3 regions of the Burkholderia alba genome follow, and region 2 is predicted to be linked to each of the others. Evidence: predicted binding sites of a transcription regulator. Region 2 holds the regulator's gene; each other region holds the start of a gene.
The links. Region 2 encodes FliA, which starts transcription of late flagellar genes. Its sites were predicted from a motif close to CTAAAGTTTNNNNNNNNNNNGCCGNTA; they were not measured.
Positions count from the first base shown of each region.

Region 1: the regulator FliA is predicted to act here: its motif matches at 1,290-1,316, upstream of fliS (flagellar export chaperone FliS).
Region 3: the regulator FliA is predicted to act here: its motif matches at 1,445-1,471, upstream of fliD (flagellar filament capping protein FliD).

Region 1 covers NZ_JAWJWL010000007.1:84,519-86,780, reverse strand. Annotated here, with positions in the region: gene fliK (flagellar hook-length control protein FliK) at 1-352, opposite strand, end outside; gene RZR99_RS09810 (flagellar protein FliT) at 443-775, opposite strand; gene fliS (flagellar export chaperone FliS) at 772-1,206, opposite strand; gene fliE (flagellar hook-basal body complex protein FliE) at 1,340-1,681, opposite strand; gene fliF (flagellar basal-body MS-ring/collar protein FliF) at 1,927-2,262, shown strand, end outside.
Region 2 covers NZ_JAWJWL010000006.1:246,152-248,413, forward strand. Annotated here, with positions in the region: gene flhF (flagellar biosynthesis protein FlhF) at 1-120, shown strand, start outside; gene RZR99_RS09115 (MinD/ParA family ATP-binding protein) at 113-925, shown strand; gene RZR99_RS09120 (RNA polymerase sigma factor FliA) at 979-1,710, shown strand; S-adenosyl-L-homocysteine riboswitch at 1,787-1,915, shown strand; gene ahcY (adenosylhomocysteinase) at 1,948-2,262, shown strand, end outside.
Region 3 covers NZ_JAWJWL010000010.1:89,039-91,300, reverse strand. Annotated here, with positions in the region: gene fliD (flagellar filament capping protein FliD) at 1-1,388, opposite strand, end outside; gene RZR99_RS13505 (phosphatidylinositol-specific phospholipase C) at 1,755-2,262, opposite strand, start outside.

The sequences.
Region 1 (2,262 bases), on a different contig from region 2:
TTCCGGTATCCAGTAGGAGGAGCGCCGGCTTGAGCAGCGCGGCGGCCTGCGCGGTGGGCGGCGCGGGCAGCAGCGGCGCCCCGCCCAGCACCGGCGCGGTCGCTTCGCCGCCGTAGCGGGAAATCGCGTCGAGCGTCAGACCGACTTCGGACAACGCGGTCTGCGCCGACGCGGGCGGCGCGCCCGGCGCCCCGTTCGGCGAGGCGGTCGGCGTCGCCGTGCCCGGCGCGGTCGCGGACGAACCGACCTGCGACGGCGCGGCGCCGCCCGTCGCGGCCGGCACGGGAAGGTTCAGCAAGCTGTCGATGCGGCTCGCCAGGATGGCGGCGGCCACGGTATCGATACCGGTCATCATGAATCCTGGCGCGGGCCGGATGAAAATCGGGTCAATCGCGCGCGACGGCCGTCCGCCGGCACCGACGCGAGGAGCCGTCGTCCGCGGTCAGCGGCGCGCCTGGTACAGATCCTTCAGCACCCTCGTCGAGCGCCCGGCCTCGAACAGCGCGGACAGGCGCGCGACATCGGGACTCGCGAGATCGCGAATCGCCGCGTCGTCGGCCAGGATGCGGCGAATCAGTTCGTACTTGCGGCCGCGCTCGGAATCGTCGAGCGCGATGCCCTGCTCGGCGTCCTTCAGCCCGTCGACGAGCCTCAGATACTCCTCCTGCAAACCGCCCAGCTCATGCCACGCCGCGCCCCGCGCAGCCGTCAGCATCCGGCCGGACACCGCCGCGATCGCCTCGTAGCGCGCCAGGTAATCGGCGTTCCGGTTCATCGCGCGGCGTCCGTCCCTGCCTGGGCGGTCATCCTCGCAACCTCGGGGCCGATCCCGGTCCACGCGTCCTCGAGCGTCGCGAGCAGGCCGTCGACCTCGATCAGCATCGCCTCGCTCGCCTGCACGTTGGCTTCGAGCAGGCGCCGCGCGACATAGGTGTAGAGCGCATCGAGGCGGCCGGCGATCTCGCCGCCGACCTCCAGGTTGAGCGACTGCTGCAGGCCGCTTTCGACGATCCGGATCGCCTTGCCGATCGCGTCGCCGCGCGCGGCCACATTGCCTTGCTGCAGGTGCATCCGCGCCAGCGCGATCGCCTGCCGCGCCCCCTGGTAAAGCATCGCGATCAACCGATGCGGGTTCGCGCCCATCACCCCTGTCTCGACGCCGACCCGAGCATAAGCGCTGGCTCCAGCGTGTCCTGGGGAAAACATGGCGGCCTCCTAATTTTGAGATAAAGAAACGCAGGGTAGGCCCGCCGCCGCGCATCGCACGGTGCGAGAACATCTACCGGAGTTATCGGAAGGGAAAGTAAAAGCTTTAGGAAAACGACGCGGGACGCCGGGCTCAGACCGACATCTGCATGATCTCGTTGTAGGCGCTCACTAACTTGTTGCGCACCTGCAGTCCGAACTGGAAGCCGATGCCCGCTTTCTGCATGTCGACCATCACGTCGTTGAGCGATACGTTCGACGCGCCCAGCTCGAACGCCTTCGCCTCGCCGAGCGAGGTCTTCTGATCGCTGCTGATCTTGTCGAGCGACGCCTTCATCGCGCTGGCAAAGGTGCCTGCCGTGGCCGCGCCCGAGCCGGCGAGCGCCGCCGGACCGGTGGCGCCGCCTGCCGCCTGCGCGGCCATCGCCTGCATCTGTTGCAACGCCGAAGCGATTCCGTTGACGGGGGCAGTCATGTGATCTCCGCAAAAGGGCCAAACCGGGACTCGGGCCCGGCGCAAACCGGTGGCGGACCCGCCGCGGGCGCCATGCCGGATTGCGAAAAAGCATAGCAGCCGGGCCTGCGCCAAAGCGGTGAAAGTACGGGGGAAACCCCGCTCTATTCGGCCGATCGGGACGGACGCGCTTACGGATAATCGCATCGTGTCAATGTCCGCCCGCTCGTCCGAACGGGCCAGCCCGCTGTGGAGAAACCCGACGCATGGATTCGCAGGCCAACTCGCTGATCAACCCCGACGCCCGCGCGAGCCTCGCCGGCACGCCGCCCAATGCCGCGACCGCGGCCGGCGCGCTGCCCGGTGGCGCCGGGGCCGGCGCGGACTTCGGCCTGGGCGGCTTCGCCGAGCGCTTCTCGGGCCTGTCGCGGATGAAGACCAACCCGCGCCTGCCGTTCCTCGTCGTCGCCGCGCTGGCGATCGCCGCGATCGTCGCGCTCGTGCTGTGGAGCCGCGCACCGGACTACCGCGTGCTCTACAGCAACCTGTCCGACCGCGACGGCGGCGCGATCATCGCCGCGCTGCAGCAGTCCAACATCCCG
Region 2 (2,262 bases):
GCGTTCTGCGTACCGCGCGACGGCTCGCCCTTCGTGCCGCACGACGAAGACCTGCCGGCGCTGCTGTCCGCGCTGACCGCACGCTCGAGCGCCGAGCTGCATGAGGTTCGATTTGGATAAACGCATAACCGATCAGGCTGAAGGCTTGCGGCGTCTGCTCGCCGGCCGCTCGTCGCGCGTCGTCGCGGTGACGGGCGGCCCGGCGGGGGTCGGCTGCACATCGTCGGTAGTGAACCTGGCCGCCGCGCTCGCGGCGCTCGGCAAGGACGTGCTCGTGGTCGACGAGCGCGCCGACGTCCATTCGGTGGCCGCGACCTGGTGCGGCGCCTGGCTGCGCGAGGGCGAGGCGGTGCGCCACGACCTCGGTTTCTCGGTGCTGGCGGCATCGCGGCTCGCGCGCTCGGGCTATCGCGACGTCGCGCCCGCCGCGCTGCTCGACGGCGTCGCGGACATCGTGCTGGTCGATACGCAGCTCGATTCGCACGGGGCGTTTTCGCCGCTCGCGCGCGACGCGCACGACGTGCTGATCGTCACGCGGGTGGCCGCGCAGGCGATCACCGAGGCCTATGCGTGCATGAAGCGGCTGCACTATGCGCACGCGCTCGGACAGTTCCGGGTGCTGATGAACCACGTGCAGAACCGCGCGGATGCGAAAGCCGCCTACGACAACCTCGCGGGGGTCGCGAGCCGCTACCTGACGGTGTCGCTGTCGGAGGCCGGCTGCGTGACGGTCGATCCGCTGATCGAGCATGCGCGCGAGCTGGTGCGCACCGTGGTGGACGCGTTTCCGTCGGCGGCGGCGGCGCGGGATTACCGGCAGATCGCCGCCGATCTGCTGTATTGGCCGTTGCGTCCGGGTCCGGGCGCGGGCCGGGCCCGAACAGGAAGTTCGGCGTTTGAACGGGGTGCGGCGCAAGCCGCCTGAACGCCAAGGGTCTGCTTCCACGTGGAAACAGATCCCAGCTAAGAGAGGGCACGATGTACAACGCTCAAGGAAAGATCTCCCAGGACGAGGTGCTGGCGCAGTACGCGCCGCTGGTGCGCCGGCTGGGGCTGCAGCTCGTCGCCAAGATGCCGGCGAGCGTGGATCTCGACGACCTGATCCAGGCCGGCATGATCGGCCTGCTCGACGCGGCGGGCCGCTACAAGGAAGACCAGGGGGCGCAGTTCGAAACCTATGCGACCCAGCGGATCCGGGGCGCGATGCTCGACGAACTGCGCAGCAACGACTGGCTGCCGCGCAGCCTGCGCAAGACGTCGCGCGAGGTCGAGCATGCGGTTCACCAGATCGAGCAGCAGCTCGGCCGCCCGGCGAGCGAAACCGAAATCGCCACGCACATGCAGATGCCGCTCGACGAATACCAGTCGATGCTGCAGGACCTGCACGGCAGCCAACTGATCTATTACGAGGATTTCGACCGCTCGGCCGACGACGAACCGTTCCTCGACCGCTACCGCGTCGATCATTCCGATCCGCTGTCGGCGCTGCTCGACGATCACCTGCGCAACGCGCTGATCGAGGCGATCGAGCGGCTGCCGGAGCGCGAGAAACTGCTGATGTCGCTGTACTACGAAAGGGGTCTGAATCTTCGAGAGATCGGCGCGGTGCTCGAGGTCAGCGAGTCGCGGGTCTGCCAGTTGCACAGCCAGGCGGTGGCGCGACTGCGGGCGCGGCTGCGCGAGCAGGCCTGGGTCGGCGCGGAGCACTGAGCGGCCGGGCCCCGGGCGAATCGTTGCCCGATACAGTCAGGAAATCTTCGCTTCTATTTGCTACAATCCACCCTTCGTTTCCGAGGAGCGTTGCGACGGGCTCAGTCCCGCCAGGCTCGGAAGCTTTCAATGAGCGGCCGCGCGGGCCCCGGGGCACGAACCCGAGTGCGCGCACCGGCCGCTTTCTGAACGGCGCTCACGTCACATTTCTAGAACTTTTTTAGAAAGGAGGGCGTGATGAACGCCGCAGTCATCGATTCCATTTCCTCGCAAGATTACGTTGTCGCCGACCTGGCGCTGGCCGCCTGGGGCCGCAAGGAACTGAACATCGCCGAGACCGAAATGCCCGGCCTCGTGCAGATCCGCGACGAATACAAGGCGCAGCAGCCGCTGAAGGGCGCGCGCATTGCCGGTTCGCTCCACATGACGATCCAGACGGGCGTCCTGATCGAAACGCTGAAGGCGCTCGGCGCCGACGTGCGTTGGGCGTCGTGCAACATCTTCTCGACGCAGGATCACGCGGCCGCCGCGATCGTCGAAGCCGGCACGCCG
Region 3 (2,262 bases), on a different contig from region 2:
CTGGTGAGATCCGCCGCATAGTTCGTCAGGCTTTCCTGCCGCTTGGTGAGGCTCTTCATGTCGCGGTCGATTCCCTCGAAGCGCCTGTCGAAGGTGCCGTCCTTCTTCAGATGCCCGGACAGCTCGTCGCTCAGCTGCTTGCCGATGCCGTCGACCTCGTTGAAGACCTTCGCGACCGTCGCCGGGCTGTTCTGGAGCACCCCGTTGAGCCGCTTCTGATCGATCACCAGCGAACCTTCCGGCAGCTTCGAGCCGAGCGGCGCGAACGTCACGCCGAGATCGGCGAGACCGACCTTGCCGATTCCGTGGCGCACGCCCTCGGACGCCAGCCGGCCCATCGTATTGCGGATCGCGGCGATCGTCGGATCGCCGAGCAGCGTGCCGCCCTGTTCACCCTTCTTTTGCGACTTGTCGAACGTCGAGTACGCCGCCATCGTCGACACCACGCTGTTGTACAGGTCGACGAAGTTCGTCACCGCCTTCGCCTGGCCTTCCAGGTCGGGGGTCACGCTGAGCGACTGCGACGTGCCGACCGACTCTTGCGTGAGCGTCAGCGTGATGCCCGCGATCACGTTGCTCACGGTGTTCTCCGCGCTGCGCGCGGTGATGCCGCCGACCGTCAGGATCGCGTCCTGCGCGGCCGCGCTTTGCGTCCAGCCGTTCTTGTCGTCCTTCGGAATGGTCGACGGGCCGCCTTTCGAGTCGGCCGTCGACGCGATCGCCAGCTTGGACAGGCCGTTGTCGTCCTTCACGCCGTCGACGCCGACGTTGATCACCTTGTCGCTGCCCGACGCCGTCGAGCGCAGCACGAGGTGCGCGCCGTCGGTGCCCGTGACGACCGTCGCCGACACGCCCGGGTTGTTCGCCGCTCCGTTGATCGCCGCGGCAATGCCCGCCGGCGTGTTGTTCTGCGCGGTGATGTCGAGTTTCATCGACTTGTCGCCGACACCGAGCGTCAGCGTGCCGGTGCCGAGCTTCTGCTTCGCGTCGAACGCGCCGGACACCAGCGACTGCTGGTTCGCGATCTGCTTCACGTCCACCTGGTAGCTGCCGGCCGCGGCGCCCTTGTCGGTGGTCGCGGTCAGGCCCTTGCCGGTCGCCTTGATCGCGTACTTCTGCAGCAGCGTGCCGTTGGACAGCGATTCGAGGCCGTTCTGCAGCGCCGTGAGATCGGTGCGAACCCGGCCGAGCGCGGCGGCCTGGTCGTTGTTCTTCTTGGCGGACTCGCTCAGCGCGACGGTCAGTCCCGCCGTCTTGCCGCCGACCAGCGCCGCGACCAGCGCGTTCACGTCCATCGAGGACTTGCCGGTCGTCCCGTTGATGATCGACTGGGCTGCGTCCTGCAGCGCGGTATTGGCTTTGGAGATGGAAGTGCTGTCGATCGCCATTGAATCACCCCGAAGTATTGGTTGGCCTATTGCTTACGTGCTTTACAACGGTAATTTTCGGAAAGAATATCGTAATACTTTAGGGTGGCTTGTGAAAAAATGTGCAGAGACCGGCCCGATGCGCCTGTTTACCGTCGACTTGGGTTGATTTTCGTCAAATTCGGACACCGTCCCGGGTGCCCGGGATCGCGGTCCCGCATGGATCGGACGTGCGTCCGGCAATTTGACCGACGGCAATTGAATTGAGTCGATCCGGTGGATTTATTGACCGGATTTTTTCCGGAATTGTGCCGCGCCGGATTCGGGGGGACGGCGGCGCGGCGGTTTCGCCTCGACCGCCTCGCGCCCGAGCCGCCGCCGGCTACCTCAAGCGTTGCGCGCGACCAGCGCCCGGACCAGCGCCCAATCGCGGTCGTCGCAGAAATCGAGCATCAGCGTGCCGCACGCGCCGTCATGGGTCGCGAGGCGCCCGAGCAGACGGGCGTGAATGCCGGCCGCCCCGGCGTCGCCGAGCGCGATCAGCCGCGGGTTCGCCCCCATCCCGGTGCCGCTGCAGAAATTGACGACCCAGCGTTGCCCGCCGACCGTCGGCGTCTCGCCGAGCAACGCGTCGATCGCGTGCCATTTGTAGTCGATCGATGCGCGCACCGGCACCCGGTACTCGTCCTGGATCGCGAACGCCGCGCCCGCGCCGTCGACCAGGAAACTGGCATTGTCCGGCCAGGCGGACAGGTCGATGCCGAGCGGCCGCTCGCTCGCGAAGCGGCGCAGCAGCACGATCGCGCCGCGCACGCTGCCGAGTGCCGGAATCGCCGTGCCGAGATGCCAGCGCACCGCGGCATCCCGCGCCAGATACGTGTCGAATGTGCGCTCG